2 regions of the Pseudomonas sp. MDT2-39-1 genome follow, and region 2 is predicted to be linked to the other one. Evidence: predicted binding sites of a transcription regulator. Region 2 holds the regulator's gene; the other holds the start of a gene.

Region 1 (9,106 bases), 1.7 Mb from region 2:
GACAGCACTGCAATCAAAATACCCAACACGGCAACTTGACTTGCCCGGTGAATCCAATGATTCGCCCTCCGTGTATCGGCAATTGCAGCCTGTAAAAACGTTCTCCCAAAGTGCCCTGCCCCGCGATCTCCTGTCCTAATAAACGCCCGTCTGCGCCATGGAAGAACAGCCAGGATTTACAATGGGCCTCAGTATCATGTTGCCCAAAACCCGCCCCATAGAAGTTGTACTCAAAGCTGTAATACAACTCCCCGATCGACGCCGTCAACTCCAGTCTTTGACCTTGCTTCAGCGCACGCTCATAAGCCTGTTGATAACTCAGTCGAGTCAGGCCCCATTCCTCAGCGGCTATGAGCCCACGGGATTCAGCCCCTTCTGCTCACCATTTACTGGGTCCAGATAGAACACCTGGTTGGGCTCGGCGAAAGGTTTTCCAGTCGATGGATCGGTACGTGCAACGGCTGCGAGTAAGGCCGTATGCCCCACATCGTCCGGGTACTTCATGTACCAGACCTGAAGGCGCGGATGCTCGTTTTGCAGCTTGTCGACCAGATCCCCAGGAGGCAGACGCTCACCCTCGGATGTCGCCAGATAGAACACTGGGTTGAGCCATTCATCCAGTTCATGATTGAACGCCAGAATGCTGCATGTGATCCCTGCCATCAGCAGAAACAACGCTGTGGCCAAGCCGATGTGGCGATGAAGTAAAACCAGAAGTGTGCGCATGGAATTTTCCTGCAGAGACGACAAAGCCAGCCCCTGGAGTCAGGCGCTGGCTTTGTAGGAATAACGAGTGATTAGAACTGGTAACTCACCGTGGCGGCGACGTTGCGTTCTTCGCCCAGATAGCAGAAGTTCAGGCTGGCACAGGACGCCACGTACGACTCGTTTGTCAGATTGTTCGCATTGAGGCGTACGTCCACGTCCTTCAACCCAATCTTGCCCAAGTCATAACCGACAGAGGCGTCAAACAACGTGTAGGACGGCACCTTCATGGTGTTCTCCGCATCGGCCCAGCTATAGCCGACATACCGCACACCACCGCCCAGACGTAGGCCATCGAGTACCGCGCTGTCGAATTTGTAATCTGCCCAGACCGACGCCATATGACGCGGCGCCTGGGTCGGCGAGTGGCCCTTGTTCTCGATGACGTCGGTGGGCGTACTCAGGGTGCTGACCATAGACTTCGAGTATTCAATGTCAGTGAAGGTGTAGCTGCCGAGTACTTTCAAATTGTCGGTCAGTTGCATGTGCGCTTCCAGTTCCAGGCCTTGGGAGCGGACGGCGCCTACAGCGCGGTAGAAGTTTTCTTGCGGCAGTTTGGTCGCAAGGTTTTCCTGATCGATGCGAAACAGTGACGCGGTGAACAAGTTGTCGGTGCCCGATGGCTGATACTTCACGCCCACTTCCCACTGCGTCCCATCGGTCGGTGCCAGAGGATTGCCGGCACTGTCCGAGTAGGAGTTCGGGTTGAAGGACTCGGAGTAGCTGATGTAAGGCGCAATGCCGTTATCGAACAGGTACAACGCGCCTGCACGACCGGTCAGCTTGGTTCTTTTGTCGCTGATTTCTGTGCCGACGGGGCGCTGCGCTTCGGCCAGTCGGTTTTCATCGGAGGTCTCGACCCAGTCCTGACGCAGGCCCAGGGAGAAGCGCCACTTGTCCATTTCGATCAGGTCTTGCAGGTAGACGCCAGTCTGTTCCAGGCGACGCAGGTAGCTGGTCGTGCCATAGAAGTCGATATTCGAGTTGCCATACACCGGGTTGAACACATCAATCGGTGCAAGGGCGCCGCTGGTCCAGTCGACGACAGTCTTGCGCCGTTGGTAGTCCGCACCCAACAGTACCGTGTGTTTGGTTGCGCCGGTGAAGAACTCCGCTTGCAGCATGTTATCGACAATGGAGGCATGAAGTTTCTCGTCGCCACCGGTGTAGTAACGATTCAACTCATGACTGCTCGGTGTGGTCCAGCCATAGGCGTAGACCTGATCCAGCTTCACCTTGGAATCGAGATAACGGAAGTTCTGCCGTGCAGTTAAGACGTCGTTGAAGCGATGCTCAAACTGATAACCGAAGGATTGCTGATCACGCTGAAAACCATCAATGCCCGGCTCTCCCTCGAAGAAGTGCGGTGAGATGCGATTGCCGTTGCGCTGATGAATTGTCCCATTGGCCGGCATGCCGCCGTGATAGCCGCCGTCGGGATCGTGTTGCAGATAGGCCTGCAGGGTCAGCGAGGTATCTTCGGTGAAGTCGAGGCTCACCGTAGGCGCCAGGGCGAAACGCTTTTCCTTGTTGTAATCGAACTGCGTGTCGGACTGATCCGCCAACCCTGTCAGACGATAGGCAATGCGCTTGTCGTCATCCACCGGGCCGCTGAAGTCGAAACCCATGCCACGCTGGCCTTGGCTGCCCACGGTGGCCTGGATCTGATGATAGGGCTCATACAGCGGTTTCTTGCTGGTCAATGCCACCAGGCCACCCGGCGAACTGCGACCGTAAAGTACCGATGAAGGCCCTTTGAGAATGTCGACACGCTCCAGGAAGTACGGGTCCACCTGCATGGTGCTGTAGGTGCCGCTATCGCCCATGGATTTGAGGCCGTCGAGGTAGATGTTATCCACCGAGCCGTCGTTGAAGCCGCGCATCGCCACGTAGTCATAACGGTGGGTTGCGCCATATGGATTGGTCAGCACGCCCGGGGTGTAGCGCATGGCCTGGGAGACGGTTTGCGAGCCCTGGTCGTCCATTTGCTCGCGGGTGACCACCGACACGCTTTGCGACGTTTCCAGCAACGCGGTACTGGTCTTGGTGGCGATCTGGCTGTGCGTCGCGTTGTAGCCGTCCATGCTGCCCAGTGCGTTACCGAGGGCAAAGCCTTTGATGTCGGTGGTGGGCAATGCCAGTGATCCAGTTTCAGCGGCAGGACGCAGCACATAGCTGCTGCCATCCTGGCGCAAGGCCTCAAGGCCCGAACCATCGAGCAAATGATTCAGCGCCTGATCGACTGAATGGTCTCCCTGCACACCCGGTGAATGGCGCCCGCTGGTTTGCGCAGGCGTAGTCGACAACGTGATGCCGGCCTGACGCGCAAACTGGTTGAGCACATCGCTCAATGGACCGGCACCGATGTTTTAGCGATGGCTGCTGACTTCACTGTTCTGCGCCGCAACCGAAAGTGTTGGCAACCAGCCGACCCCCAGCACGGTAGAGAACAGCGCCGCGCGAACGGCACCGTGCAAAATGCAGGTGTCCGCAGTGAAACAAGGAAGGTTCTTACCGATGGCGCGCACAGTCATTGTAGGTTTCCGTAGGAAGTCGCTGAAGTCAGAGTTGAAGTGCTTACTGACTAAGCCGGGCTTGCACGGAAAACCCGCCAAAAATAATTCAGACTTGCCGCTCCAGCGTCACCCACCAACGAGTGCGGTAGCGCAACTGCACCGGCAGGGTTTGCGGGAGTATGGCCAGCAGCTTATCGGAGTTCTCCAGACGGAAGACTCCGGACAGCCGCAAGTCCGCAATGTCCGCTGAGCACGTCAAATAACCGTGTCGGTAACGTGCGACTTCATTGAGAAAATCCCCCAGGCGCATGTTGCGAGTGACGATCAGGCCATCGACCCACGCACCGGCATCCATATCCAGAGGCGCAGCCAGCTTCGCCTGGTGGTCATCGATCAAATAACTCTGTCCGGCCTGTACCCGAATCGGCTCACCGTCGGCGGCCCGTGGCGAATGAATCGCGACCATGCCGCTGGTGACACTGAGGCGTGTGCAGTCATCCTCCTGACGCAGGATGAACCGCGCCCCCACACCTTCATACACGCCGTGACGACTGTGCACCCGCAACGGTCGATCAAATGAAGACGCTTCGTCGATCCCGCCGCAGGTCACGATGATTTCGCCGCGCGTCAGTTTGATCAGCCGTTGCTGCGCGGTGTAATCGAGATCCACCGCGCTGGCGGTGTTGAGCTCCAGGCGGGTGCCGTCGGGCAATTGGAAACCACGTCGCTCGCCGGTGGCGGTTGCGAAGTCGGCGGTCCACTGCTGCCAACCTACCGCATCCTTGCCCAGCCATGCCGCAGAACCCATCAGTAATGCGCCCGACAGCAACTTCAGAGCCTGTCGTCGTCCCAATCCCTGAGCGCTGTTTTCCAGCGTGTTGAACGCGACTTGGGCGCCGGGCACCGCGCGCAGATTGCTGCTCAACTCTGCTTGCAGGGACTGCGCCCGCTGCCAAGCCAGTTCGTGTTCAAAATGCTCTGCGCGCCAGACATCGCATTGCTGGCGCAACCTCGGATTGGCCGCGTTGTTGCGCAGCCGCAGCAGCCAATTGATGGCCTGTTTGACCACCTGCTGATGAGGTTCGCCGCGCCGGTGAAGTGACGAGTTATCCACAGACATCACGCTTCATACCGCAAGACGTAGCAGTGATACAGCGCATCAGCGACATAACGCTCCACCGAACGCATGGACAAGCCCATCTGCCCGGCAATCTGCTTGTGGGTAAGTCCTTCGCACTGCGCCAGCAGAAATGCCTGACGCACTTTCGGCTTCAGGCCTTCAAGCATGCGGGCGATGCTTTCCAGCAATTCGAGCACCAGCGCCCGCGCCTCGGCACTCGGGGTGTGGGCTTCGGGCAAGCGAGCGATGGTTTCCAGGTAGGCGCGCTCGATTTCCTCACGGCGCCAATGGTCGATGACCAAGCCACGGGCGATGGTTCGCAAAAAGGCGCGGGGCGCCTTGAGTTCCAGGCGTTCGGTTCTTTGCAACAGGCGCACGAAGGTGTCCTGCGCCAGGTCTGCCGCATCGGCTGCATTGCCTAATCGAGCGCGCAGCCACGCGTTGAGCCAACCGTGATGGCTACTGTAAAGCGTCTGTACTGCAAACTCAGGTGAGGACATGAACGCGACAGCCCGAACGTCACAAATGATAATTAGTCGCATTGTCATCAAGGGTCACGGAATTTGCAACTGCCGGGCGAACAACCGTCATCACAAAAATGCTATTCAACCGCTCTAGCATGCCGTTCGGCGGGAATGCCGGGCTTTTCTTACAAACCCCTAAGATTTCTCCGACTCGTGCCGACAGACTGGTGAGACATGCGTGCACCAAAGTAGAGCGGACGAAGAATGCCGCCTGCGCTGTTACATGGAATGTTGCACCTGGAACGCATCCCCACTTTTTGCATAAGAAGTCCCATGAAATGAATCTCAAATTCAGCCATAAAATCCTTCTGGCCGCCTCTGGCGTCGTGGTGCTGGCTTTTGCGTTGTTCACTTTGTACAACGACTATCTGCAGCGAAACACCATCCGGCAAAACCTCGAATCCTCCGTCCAGCAAGCCGGCGATCTGACCGCCAGCAGCGTGCTTAACTGGATGAGCGGCCGTGTGCTGGTGCTGGAAAACCTCGCACAGAACGTCGCTCATCAAGGCGCCAACGCGGACCTGCCAGGTCTGGTTGATCAACCAGCCTTCACCTCGAACTTCCAGTTCACCTACGTTGGCCAGGCCAATGGCGTGTTCACGCAACGCCCCGACGCGAAGATGCCGGACGGTTACGATCCGCGTCAGCGTCCCTGGTACAAACAAGCCGTGGCTGCCGACAAGACCATGCTGACGCCGCCGTATATGGCCGCCGTCGGTGGTTTGGTGGTGACCATCGCGATGCCGGTGAAGAAGAACGGCGAATTGCTCGGTGTGGTCGGCGGTGACCTGAGCCTGGAAACCCTGGTGAAGATCATCAACTCGGTGGACTTCGGTGGCATCGGCCACGCGTTCCTGGTCAGCGCTGACGGTCAGGTGATCGTCAGCCCGGACAAAGACCAGGTGATGAAAAACCTGAAGGACATTTATCCAAATTCGGGCGTGCGCATCGAGAAGGGCAATCAGGACGTCACCCTGAACAAGCAGGACCGCATCCTCTCGTTCACCCCGGTGAGCGGTTTGCCGAATGCCGAGTGGTACATCGGTCTGTCGATCGACAAGGACAAGGCCTACGCACCACTGAGCCAATTCCGCACCTCGGCGCTGATCGCAATGTTCATCGCCGTCAGCGTTATTGCAGTGCTGCTGAGTTTGCTGATCAACGTGCTGATGCGTCCGCTGACCACCATGGGCCGCGCGATGCAGGACATCGCCCAGGGTGAAGGTGACCTGACCCGTCGTCTGGCCGTGGAAAGCAAAGACGAATTCGGCGAGTTGGGCGGTTCGTTCAACCAATTCGTGGAGCGGATTCACGCATCGATTTCTGAAGTGTCTTCGGCGACCCGTCAGGTGCACGATTTGTCGCAACGGGTGATGGCATCGTCCAACGCCTCGATCGTCGGTTCCGACGAACAAAGCGCGCGTACCAACAGCGTGGCGGCGGCGATCAACCAACTGGGCGCCGCTACTCAGGAAATCGCCCGCAATGCTGCCGATGCTTCGCAGCATGCCAGCGGCGCGAGCGAGCAGGCGGACGACGGTCGTCAGGTGGTGGAGAAAACCATCCTGGCCATGACCGAACTGTCGCAGAAAATCAGCCTGTCCTGCACCCAGATCGAAACCCTGAACGCCAGCACTGACAACATTGGGCATATTCTGGATGTGATCAAAGGCATCTCTCAGCAGACCAACTTGCTCGCGCTCAACGCCGCCATCGAAGCGGCGCGTGCCGGTGAGGCCGGCCGTGGTTTTGCGGTGGTGGCGGACGAAGTGCGCAACCTGGCGCATCGCACGCAGGAGTCGGCGGAAGAGATCCACAAGATGATCACTTCGCTGCAGATCGGTTCTCGCGAGGCCGTGACGACCATGAACGCCAGTCAGGTCTCCAGCGAAGAGACTGTCGAAGTGGCAAACCAGGCAGGTCTGCGACTGGTCAGCGTGACCCAGCGTATCGGCGAAATCGACGGCATGAACCAGTCGGTGGCCGCGGCGACCGAAGAGCAGACCGCCGTGGTGGAAACCCTCAACGTCGACGTCAACCAGATCAACTTGCTGAACCAGCAGAGCGTGGCCAACCTCAATGAAACGTTGAAGGATTGCGATGCGTTGTCGTTGCAGGCGAACCGGTTGAAGCAGTTGGTGGATAGCTTCAAGATCTGATTCAGGTCAGTTCTACTGCGTTATGGTTCTTCGCGAGCAAGCCCGCTCCCACATTCGACCGCATTCCTTCCGAGGCAAACCGGTCAAAATGTGGTAGCGGGCTTGCTCGCGAAAGCGGTAGAAAAGTCACCGCCAAACCAAAGCCCTACGCAAACAGCTTCAACACATTATTCATCGCATCATCCGCAAACCCCTGCACAAAATCTTTGAACCCCGGCAACGCCTCATCACCCCCCTGCGCCGGTTCGGCAATGATGGTCCAGGTCGCCCGCGACTGGCCCGCACCCAGCGGCTCAACACTCATCGCCGCCCACAAATTGGCCACGCCCAGCGTGTTGTAAATCGTGGTCCACGTCATGTTCAACGCCTGGTCATCCCGCGAGTTGAGTTGCTCGACCACCAGGTTACCGTCCTTGAAAAATTTCTTGCGCAGCGACGACACGCCTTCGCCCGTCATCTCGATGTGCGACAGCGCCGGAATGAATTGATCGAAGCCGGCAAAGTTGCCGACCACCGCCCAGACCTTCGCTGAGTCAGCCGGCACTTCTACTGAAGACACGACGTGGCAGCCTTGAGGGTTTTTGATCAGGGTATCGGGTTGCAGAGTGCTCATGGTCTTGCTCCATTGGGTTTGAGTGAATCAGATGAAATTGATTTCTTTGAGGTAGTCGCAGCCGCGACGCAGCAGCGCTGGGGATTTTTCCGGGTAGTGCGCGCCCATCTGCCGAACGCCCGCCTGGGCGTTGTCGTGGCCGATCATCGAGATGTCGCCGATGTCTTCCTCGAACCCGTTGAGGTAGAAACCGAGCACGCCGAACAGCGCGTTGTCGCTGTCGACCCGGCCCAGTTGCTGCTGCCAGTCGGACACGCTGACCATGGCAAACTCCCGGCCAGCCTCACGGAATGACGCGACGTAATCGTCCCAGCTCAAAGGTTCGGGGTTGTGCAGGTTGAACACCGCTTTTTCAGGCGAATAACGGCTGGCGTGGAAGGCGATGAAGCGGGCGAGAAAGTCCACCGGCATCAGGTCGAAGTTCAGCGCGAACTCCGGCACCTGGCCGAGCTGGATCGAGCCCTTGAGCATCAGCATCAAGCGATTTTTATGCGGCTGACAGACGCCGGTCAGGCTGTTGAAACTGATGTTGCCGGGTCGATAAAGATTGACCCGCACCCCGCGCTCGCGCGCCCGTTCGAGGATTCGTTCGCCGACCCATTTGGACAGGTTGTAGCCGTTCTTGATGTAGATCGGCGGAGTCTGCGCGGCGGGCAACTCCAGCACCCGGCCATCGTCGGCAATCGTGCTGGACGCCGACAGCGTGGAGACGAAATTGAAGATCTTCTTGCTGCGCCCCTCGCACAGCCGAAGGCATTCGAAAATCGGCTCGACGTTGTCCCGCGCCAGCGACTCGTAATCGAGCACGTGGTTGACGTTGGCGGCGTTGTGCACCAACGCGCCGAACTCCCGGTCGAGGCGTTCGTAAACGTCCGCATCGAGACCCAATGCCGGGTGCGCAATATCCGCCGCGTAAACCTGCACCCGACTCAGGTCCAGATGCTCCAGACGGTTTTCCCGTAGTGCATGAGCGAAGCGCTCTGCCGCCGATTGCCCGCCACCATCGCGCACCAGGCAGGCGACTTCACTGACGCCCCACGCCAGCAACGCCTCGACGATGTGCACCCCGACAAAACTGTTGGCGCCGGTGACGATCACCTTGTGCACATCGCCCATGCGGCTGATGGGCAGCGGCTGAATATCCAGCTCGCGGAAGGCATCCGCCAGTGCCTGCGCGCTCAGGACTTCCTCGGTACCGGAGCCTCGCACCAACGTTGCCAACTTCGTAATCGTCGGCAATTCAATGAAGCGGTTGATCGAGATGCTGCGGCCGAATTCTTCACGCAATCGCAGCAGCATCCGCGACAACAGAATCGAATGGCCGCCCAGATTGAAGAAGCTTTCGTCGGTCGAAATATCGCTGGCCGGCAGCTCCAGCAGCTCGGCCCAGATCACCAGCAACAGCGTTT
Region 2 (9,106 bases):
CACCACGTCCATGCCCACGCCACGACCCGACACGTCGGAGATCTCGGTCTTGGTCGAAAAACCCGGGGCGAAGATCAGGTTGAAGCAATCGGATTCGCTGAGGCGGTCCGCTGCATCCTTGTCCATCAACCCTTTCTTCACGGCGATGCCGCGCAACACGTCAGCATCCATGCCTTTGCCGTCATCGGAGATGGACAGCAGGATGTGGTCGCCTTCCTGTTCAGCGGACAGGATCACCTTGCCACTGCGAGGCTTGCCCATCGCTTCGCGCTCGGCCGGCTCTTCGATACCGTGGTCGACCGAGTTGCGCACCAAGTGGACCAGCGGGTCGGCCAGGGCCTCAACGAGGTTCTTGTCGAGGTCGGTTTCTTCGCCGACCAGTTCCAGGTTGATCTCTTTCTTGAGCTGGCGTGCCAGGTCGCGAACGAGACGCGGGAAGCGCCCGAAAACTTTCTTGATCGGTTGCATCCGCGTCTTCATGACCGCGGTTTGCAGGTCGGCCGTGACCACGTCGAGGTTCGACACGGCCTTGGACATGGCTTCGTCGCCGCTGTTGAGGCCCAGACGGACCAAGCGGTTACGCACCAGTACCAACTCGCCAACCATGTTCATGATTTCGTCGAGACGCGCGGTATCGACCCGCACGGTGGTCTCGGCTTCGCTGGCCGGTTTTTCCGGTGGTGGAGCGGACGGTGTTCGGGCCGGAGCCGGTGCAGCAGCAACAGGCTTCGGCGCTTCGGCTTTAGGCTCGGGCGCTTTGGCGACGGGTTTCGGCGCAACAGCCTTGGCGGCTGGAGCAGCCACCGCAGTACCTGTGCCGACTTCAGTGAACTTGCCTTTGCCATGCAATTCGTCGAGCAGCGATTCGAACTCGTGATCGGAAATCAGATCACCGCCAGCCGCTTTAGCGGTTGGCGCAGCCGGAGCGGGTACGGAGGCAATGGCCGACTCCAGCGCATCCACCGCAAAGTTGCCTTTGCCGTGCAGTTGGTCGAGCAATGCTTCGAATTCGTCGTCGGTGATGTCGGAGCTGTCGCCTGCCGCTTTTGGGGCAGCCGGTGCAGCGGGCGCCGCCACCGCATCGACGGCGAACTGGCCTTTGCCGTGCAGTTGATCGAGCAACGACTCGAACTCGGCATCGGTGATTTCGTCGCTGGCCGCAGAATCAGCGCCAGCCACTGGAGCAACGGCCGGCGCTTCGGCTTGAGCCTTGACGGCGTTCAGCGAGTCCAGCAGTTGTTCGAATTCGTTATCGGTGATGTCACCCGATTCTTCAGCGGCAGGTGTTTCGACCACTTCAGCAACCGGTGCGGCTTCATCAGCCGTTTGCGGCTCGGCCAGACGGGCCAGTGCCGCGAGCAATTCAGGCGTGGCAGCCGTAATCGGGCTGCGTTCGCGAACTTCGGTGAACATGCTGTTCACCGCGTCCAGCGCTTCGAGAACCACGTCCATCAGTTCCGAGTCGACGCGACGTTCACCCTTGCGCAGGATGTCGAACACGTTCTCGGCGATGTGACAGCACTCCACCAGCTCGTTGAGCTGGAGGAAGCCGGCGCCCCCTTTTACAGTGTGAAAACCGCGAAAAATTGCATTGAGCAAGTCCGCATCATCCGGTCGGCTTTCAAGCTCGACCAGCTGTTCGGACAGTTGCTCTAGAATCTCGCCGGCCTCAACCAGGAAATCCTGAAGGATCTCTTCATCGGCGCCGAAGCTCATTAAGGGGGTGCTCCTGAGGTCTAAAAACCTAAAAAACCTAAAATGCTAAAACTCTAAAATCCTAGGCTGGATAACAAATCGTCCACATCGTCCTGACCGGACACAACGTCTTCTCTTTTATCGGCATGAATCTGCGGACCTTCACCCTGAGAGAGATGTTTTTGCGGATCTTTTTCAGCGAGCATCGCATCACGGTCATGTTCGATACCCGCAAAGCGGTCTACCTGACTGGCCATGAGCACGAGCTTGAGCAGGTTGCTTTCAACTTCGGTGACCAATTGGGTCACGCGCTTGATCACCTGACCGGTGAGGTCCTGGTAATCCTGGGCCAGCAGAATGTCGTTGAGGTTGCTCGACACCGTGCGATTGTCTTCGCTGCTGCGCGTCAGGAAACCGTCGACGCGCCGGGCCAGTTCGCGGAACTCTTCAGCCCCGACTTCGCGACGCATGAACCGCCCCCAATCCGCGCTCAACGCCTGGGCTTCTTCGCTCAGGCTGTTGACCAGCGGCGTGGAATTCTCCACCAGGTCCATGGTGCGGTTGGCAGCGGCCTCGGTCAGCTTGACCACATACCCCAGGCGCTCGGTGGCGTCCGTGATCTGCGACACTTCCTCGGCTTGCGGCATGTTCGGGTCAATCTGGAAATTGACGATCGCGCTATGCAGCTCGCGAGTGAGCTTGCCCACTTCCTGATACAGGCCGCGGTCACGGGTCTGATTGAGCTCATGGATAAGTTGCACAGCGTCGCCGAACCTGCCTTTTTCAAGGCTTTCGACCAGTTCGACCGCGTGTTTTTTCAGGGTCGATTCAAAATCGCCCAGTGAAGATTCTTTATGCTCCATAGCTCCCCCGTGGCGCAGTGGATCAACCGATGCGTTCGAAAATCTTCTCGATTTTTTCTTTCAACGCCTGGGCCGTGAATGGTTTGACCACATAGCCGTTAACACCGGCCTGGGCCGCTTCGATGATCTGCTCGCGCTTGGCTTCAGCGGTCACCATCAACACCGGTAGGTGCTTGAGCTTTTCATCGGCGCGCACGTGGCGCAGCAGATCGATACCGGTCATGCCAGGCATGTTCCAGTCCGTTACCAGAAAGTCGATGCTCCCGCTGTTGAGAACCGGAATGGCTGTAATGCCATCGTCGGCCTCGACCGTGTTGGTGAACCCAAGGTCACGCAACAGGTTTTTTATGATCCGCCGCATCGTTGAGAAGTCATCAACGATGAGGATTTTCATGTTCTTGTCCAATTCGACCTCCAAGCAGTCTTAAACGCGCCCAGCACCTGGACGCGCCATTTCAATCAATCCGGCAATGCACTCGATGTCTGTATGGAGCACAACAGATCGCGACCGGTGCAGTTCAACACCACACCGGCCTCGTTCGCAGTGTCCCCACACTGCCCTCAGCGCGCTCGCCACTCCCCCAAACGCCCCCGCAAACGGGCCGCGCACTGGCTGTGTAACTGGCTGACCCGAGACTCGCTGACCCCCAGGACCTCACCGATTTCCTTGAGGTTCAGCTCTTCGTCGTAGTACAGCGCCAACACCAGTCGCTCACGCTCCGGCAAATTGGCAATCGCGTCCGCCAGCGCTGCCTGGAAGCGTTCATCTTCCAGATCGCGTGACGGCTCCAGATGTGCACTCGCGCCATCCTCGTGCAGCCCTTCGTGTTCGCCGTCCTGCAACAGATCGTCGAAACTGAATAACCGGCTGCCCAGGGTGTCGTTCAAAATCCCGTAATAATCGTCGAGACTCAATTGGAGTTCGGCCGCAACCTCATGATCTTTAGCGTCACGACCGGTTTTAGCTTCAATCGAGCGAATGGCGTCGCTGACCATGCGGGTATTGCGGTGAACCGAACGTGGCGCCCAGTCCCCCTTGCGTACTTCATCGAGCATCGCGCCGCGGATTCGAATGCCCGCGTACGTCTCGAAACTCGCGCCTTTGCTGGCGTCATATTTGGTCGATACTTCAAGCAGGCCGATCATCCCGGCCTGGATCAGGTCTTCAACCTGAACACTGGCCGGCAGACGGGCCAGCAAGTGGTAAGCAATGCGTTTGACCAGTGGCGCGTAACGCTCGATCAGCTCGTACTGCGCGTCACGTGCCGACTTCTTGTAGAGGTTGTAACCGCTGGCTGTCATAACACCGGTCCTGCCGTTTGTTGCACGAGGCGCTCGACGAAAAACTCCAGGTGCCCACGCGGGTTGGCAGGCAACGGCCAGGTATCGACCTTCTGTGCAATGGCCTTGAACGCCAGGGAGCACTTGGAGCGCGGAAAGGCTTCATAGACGGCGCGCTGCTTCTGCACCGCTTTACGCACGCTTTCGTCATAAGGCACCGCGCCGACGTATTGTAAGGCGACGTCGAGGAAGCGGTCCGTGACCTTGGTCAACTTGGCGAACAGGTTGCGACCTTCCTGCGGGCTCTGGGCCATGTTGGCCAGGACGCGGAAGCGGTTCATGCCGTAATCGCGGTTCAGCAGTTTGATCAGCGCGTAGGCATCCGTGATCGAGGTCGGCTCGTCACACACCACCAGCAAGACTTCTTGCGCTGCGCGAACGAAACTGACTACCGAGTCACCAATACCCGCAGCGGTGTCGATCACCAAGACGTCGAGGTTGTCGCCGATATCGCTGAACGCCTGGATCAGGCCAGCGTGTTGAGCCGGGCTCAGATGAACCATGCTCTGCGTGCCGGACGCGGCCGGGACGATGCGAATACCGCCGGGGCCCTGCAACAGAACGTCGCGCAGCTCACAGCGGCCTTCGATCACGTCGGCCAGGGTACGTTTGGGTGTCAGCCCCAACAGGACGTCGACGTTCGCCAGCCCCAGATCAGCGTCCAGCAGCATGACGCGCCGGCCGAGCTCAGCTAGAGCCAGGGACAAGTTCACTGACACGTTAGTCTTCCCGACGCCACCTTTGCCGCCGGTCACCGCGATCACCTGTACGGGATGCATGCTGCCCATGTTATTTCTTTACCTTGTCTTGCATAGACGGAGGCCACATTACTGGCTGCGCGCTCATAAACTGAACAATGCATGGCAGACCATCGATGTAGGTACAAAAACTGTTCATTAGTACCTCAGCCAACCTGCTTGGTCGGGCTGTGGTAAATATCAGCGAACATGTCAGCCATGGCTTCTTCGCTGGGTTCTTCTTGCATTTGCACGCTTACGGCGCGACTGACCAACTGATGACGACGCGGCAGATGCAAATCATCCGGAATCCGCGGGCCATCGGTCAGGTAGGCCACCGGTAATTCATGACTGATGGCCAGGCTTAACACCTCGCCCAGGCATGCCGTTTCATCCAGTTTAGTCAGGATGCAGCCAGCGAGACCGCAGCGTTTGTAACTGTGATAAGCGGCCGTTAGGACCTGTTTCTGGCTGGTGGTTGCCAACACCAGATAATTTTTTGACTTGATGCCACGTCCGGCCAGGCTTTCGAGCTGCATGCGCAGTGCCGGATCGCTGGCCTGAAGACCCGCGGTATCGATCAGCACCACGCGTTTGCGCAGCAAGGGATCCAGCGCCTGCACCAGCGATTGCCCCGGATCGACGTGAGTTACCGACACGTTGAGGATCCGGCCCAGAGTCTTGAGTTGCTCCTGAGCACCAATACGGTAGCTGTCCATGCTCACCAGCGCGATGTTTTGCGCGCCATATTTCAGAACGTAGCGGGCCGCGAGCTTGGCCAGAGTGGTGGTCTTGCCCATGCCGGCAGGGCCGACCATGGCAATCACGCCGCCCTCTTCCAGTGGCTCGACTTCCGGTGTGGCGATCATCCGCGCCAAGTGCGCCAGCAACATACGCCAGGCCTGACGGGGTTCTTCAATGTCGGTAATCATCGCCAGCAAGTCGCGGGACAACGGGCCGGACAGGCCGATGCGTTGCAGGCGACGCCAGAGGTTGGCCTGGGCCGGACGGCTGCCTTGCAGCTGATTCCAGGCCAGGGAGCCGAGTTGCACTTCCATCAGTTCGCGCAGGCTGTTGAGTTCGAAACGCATCGAGTCGAATGCACGCGGGTCCACACCGCCAGCGGCTGGCGCAGGGGCTGGAGCGGAGCGACGAGGTTCGGCATACGTCGGCTCGATCAGCGGCTCGGCGGCGGTCAACGGCAGGCCGGCGAATAACTGGCGATTGGTGGTCTTGTCGCCTTCGGTTTCGCCTTCGCCACGCAAGCTCAATTCGGCCTGGGCGGTGACAATCCGCGACTGGGTCTTGCGCAGCTCGTCCTCGAGTTCCATGTTCGGAACACGCGGGGCCAGCGCAGACAATTTGTAATCCAGGGCAGCCGTCAGCTCGACACCACCGGCAATCCGGCGATTGCCAATAATGGCGGCATCAGCGCCCAGCTCATCACGAACCAGTTTCATGGCCTGACGCATATCGGCGGCGAAAAAACGCTTAACTTGCATAAACCACTACCTCAGCCGTTGGGCCCTACTGTCGCAACGATGGTCACTTGCTTGTTGTCAGGAATTTCCTGGTAAGCCAACACATGCAAACCCGGGACTGCCAGTCGGCCGAATCGCGAAAGCATCGCGCGAACCGGACCGGCCACCAGCAGAATCACCGGTTGACCTTGCATTTCCTGACGCTGCGCCGCATCGATCAACGAGCGTTGCAGTTTCTCAGCCATGCTTGGCTCCAGCAGAACGCCCTCTTCCGAGCCTTGTCCTGCCTTCTGAAGACTATTGAGCAATATCTGTTCCAACCTTGGCTCCAGAGTGATAACTGGTAGCTCGGAGTCAGTCCCTACAATGCTTTGGACGATTGCGCGGGATACGCCGACGCGCACGGCGGCCACCAACGCGGCAGTATCTTGACTCTTGGCGGCATTGTTGGCGATGGCCTCGGCAATGCTGCGGATGTCCCGTACTGGCACCTGTTCGGCCAGCAAAGCCTGCAAAACTTTCAGCAGCTGCGACAGAGACACCACACCCGGCACCAGCTCTTCGGCCAGTTTCGGTGAGCTTTTGGCCAGCAATTGCATGAGTTGCTGGACTTCTTCGTGACCGATCAGTTCGCTGGAGTGCTTGTACAGAATCTGGTTCAAGTGGGTGGCCACGACCGTACTGGCATCGACCACGGTGTAACCGAGGGATTGCGCCTGGGCACGCTGGCTGATTTCGATCCAGACCGCCTCCAGACCGAAAGCCGGATCTTTGGCGGTAATGCCGTTGAGCGTCCCGTAGACCTGCCCCGGATTGATCGCCAGTTCGCGATCCGGGTAAATCTCCGCTTCGGCCAGGATCACCCCCATCAGGGTCAGGCGATAGGCACTCGGTGCCAGGTCGAGGTTGTCACGGATATGCACAGTCGGCATCAGGAAGCCCAGATCTTGCGACAGCTTCTTGCGCACACCCTTGATCCGCGCCAGCAACTGACCGCCCTGGTTGCGGTCCACCAGCGGAATCAGCCGGTATCCGACTTCCAGGCCGATCATGTCGATCGGGGTCACGTCGTCCCAGCCCAGCTCCTTGGTTTCCTGGGCGCGAGCCGGGGATGGCAGCAGCTCCTGTTGACGCTTGACCTCTTGCAGGGCTTGAACCTTGACCACGTTCTGCTTCTTCCAGAACAGGTACGCACCGCCGGCCGCCACGGCCGCCATGCTGAGAAAGGAGAAGTGCGGCATGCCGGGCACCAGGCCCATGACCGCCATAATACCCGCCGCCACTGCCAACGCTTTCGGCGAGGCGAACATCTGGCGATTGATCTGTTTTCCCATCTCTTCCGACCCGGACGCACGAGTCACCATGATCGCCGCCGCTGTCGATAACAACAGTGATGGCAATTGCGCCACCAAACCGTCACCGATGGTCAACAGCGCATAAACCCTGCCGGCATCGCCGAAGCTCATGCCGTGCTGGAAGATACCGACGGCCATGCCGCCGATCAGGTTAATGAACAGAATCAGCAAGCCGGCAATGGCGTCGCCGCGAACGAACTTGCTGGCACCGTCCATCGAACCGTAGAACTCGGCTTCCTGGGCCACTTCCATCCGGCGCATTTTGGCTTGGTTCTGATCGATCAGGCCGGCGTTCAAGTCGGCGTCGATTGCCATTTGTTTACCGGGCATCGCATCGAGGGTGAAGCGCGCGCTCACCTCGGAAATCCGCCCGGCACCCTTGGTCACTACAACGAAGTTGATGATCATCAAAATCGCGAAGACCACGATACCGACCACGTAGTTACCGCCGATCACCACTTCGCCGAAGGCCTGGATCACCTTGCCGGCTGAGGCGTGACCGTCCTGACCGTGGAGCATCACCACCCGCGTGGAGGCCACGTTCAACGCCAGCCGCAGTAGCGTCGCCACCAATAGAATGGTCGGAAACACCGCGAAATCCAGCGGTCGCAAGGCATAGACGCAGACCAGCAACACCACGATCGACAAAGCGATGTTGAAGGTGAAGAACACATCCAACAGGAACGGTGGGATCGGCAACATCATCATCGCCAGCATGACCAGCAGCAGCAACGGCACACCCAGATTGCCCCGACTTAAGTCGGCAACGTTTGTGCGGGCAGTGTTGAGTAACTGAGAGCGATCCACCGGTTTTCCCCGTTCCTTAAAGCAAACTTTTGACGCCTGAAGCAGGCGCAGGGCGGCTACTGCAAGAAACCTTCCAACTTTTGCAGAGATGGGGAATAGAGGGCTTTATTGAGGATTTGTAGCAGCTGCCGAGCTTGCGAGGCTGCGTCCGGCTGCGCAGCAGCCGTTAAACCGTTGCGAGGAATGCGGTCGAGCATGACTCCGTCTCGAACGCAGCCTCGCGAGCTCGGCAGTTGCTACGCGTTTAAAGCACCAGAAATATGGATCAACCCGCTGTCAGAATTTGCTCTTTGAGAATCGCGCCAAACCCAAGCTTGCCCCCAATCATGTAACGCGTGCCTTTGTGCATTTCCAGCCCGTCTTGATTGACCAACTCCTCTTGGGCATATCCAAGCACCACCACAGTGGCAGGGGCGACTGCTGTGGCAGGGCCCACAAACTCGCCTTTCAAAAGATTCAGCGCCCATTCAAAAGGAATGATCGGCAGATCTTTTACAACGATCGGACGCTTGTCTTCCCAACGAAAATCCATCCGGGCAGTGATGTGTAGCTGATCAGCGATGATTTCGAATTGAGGCTTGGCATATCGCCGCTCCAGCCCACCCGTTGACCATTGACTCATGTAGTACCCTGGACTCCTGAAAACATTAAACAGCGCTTCTTTGTCACGGATATTTCCCGCAGCATCGAAAAAATAATTGTAGGAGTAGTGATAAGCGAAACTGGTCAGCTCAGGCCGGATAGCGTTGATCGGATTATTCAAATAGCCCGGAATGTATAGGCTGGACATTTGCTCGAAGTTCGTGAAATCCAGGCTCATTTTGAAA

Evidence for each region. Region 2 encodes FliA, which starts transcription of late flagellar genes. Its sites were predicted from a motif close to CTAAAGTTTNNNNNNNNNNNGCCGNTAA; they were not measured.
Region 1: ACYZTM_RS15955 (methyl-accepting chemotaxis protein) is a predicted target of FliA. The motif match lies at 5,061-5,088, and genes of this name have one in related genera.

Annotation. Positions count from the first base shown of each region.
Region 1 is NZ_CM142716.1:3,340,631-3,349,736, forward strand. Features, by position in the region: partial or broken gene ACYZTM_RS15935 (PepSY-associated TM helix domain-containing protein) at 1-726, opposite strand, end outside; partial or broken gene ACYZTM_RS15940 (TonB-dependent siderophore receptor) at 798-3,299, opposite strand; gene ACYZTM_RS15945 (FecR domain-containing protein) at 3,388-4,401, opposite strand; gene ACYZTM_RS15950 (sigma-70 family RNA polymerase sigma factor) at 4,401-4,901, opposite strand; gene ACYZTM_RS15955 (methyl-accepting chemotaxis protein) at 5,204-7,084, shown strand; gene ACYZTM_RS15960 (SRPBCC family protein) at 7,230-7,697, opposite strand; gene ACYZTM_RS15965 (non-ribosomal peptide synthetase) at 7,725-9,106, opposite strand, start outside.
Region 2 is NZ_CM142716.1:5,055,121-5,064,226, reverse strand. Features, by position in the region: gene ACYZTM_RS23695 (chemotaxis protein CheA) at 1-1,716, opposite strand, end outside; gene ACYZTM_RS23690 (protein phosphatase CheZ) at 1,770-2,558, opposite strand; gene ACYZTM_RS23685 (chemotaxis response regulator CheY) at 2,581-2,952, opposite strand; gene fliA (RNA polymerase sigma factor FliA) at 3,120-3,860, opposite strand; gene fleN (flagellar synthesis regulator FleN) at 3,857-4,687, opposite strand; gene flhF (flagellar biosynthesis protein FlhF) at 4,804-6,138, opposite strand; gene flhA (flagellar biosynthesis protein FlhA) at 6,150-8,279, opposite strand; gene ACYZTM_RS23660 (hypothetical protein) at 8,545-9,106, opposite strand, start outside.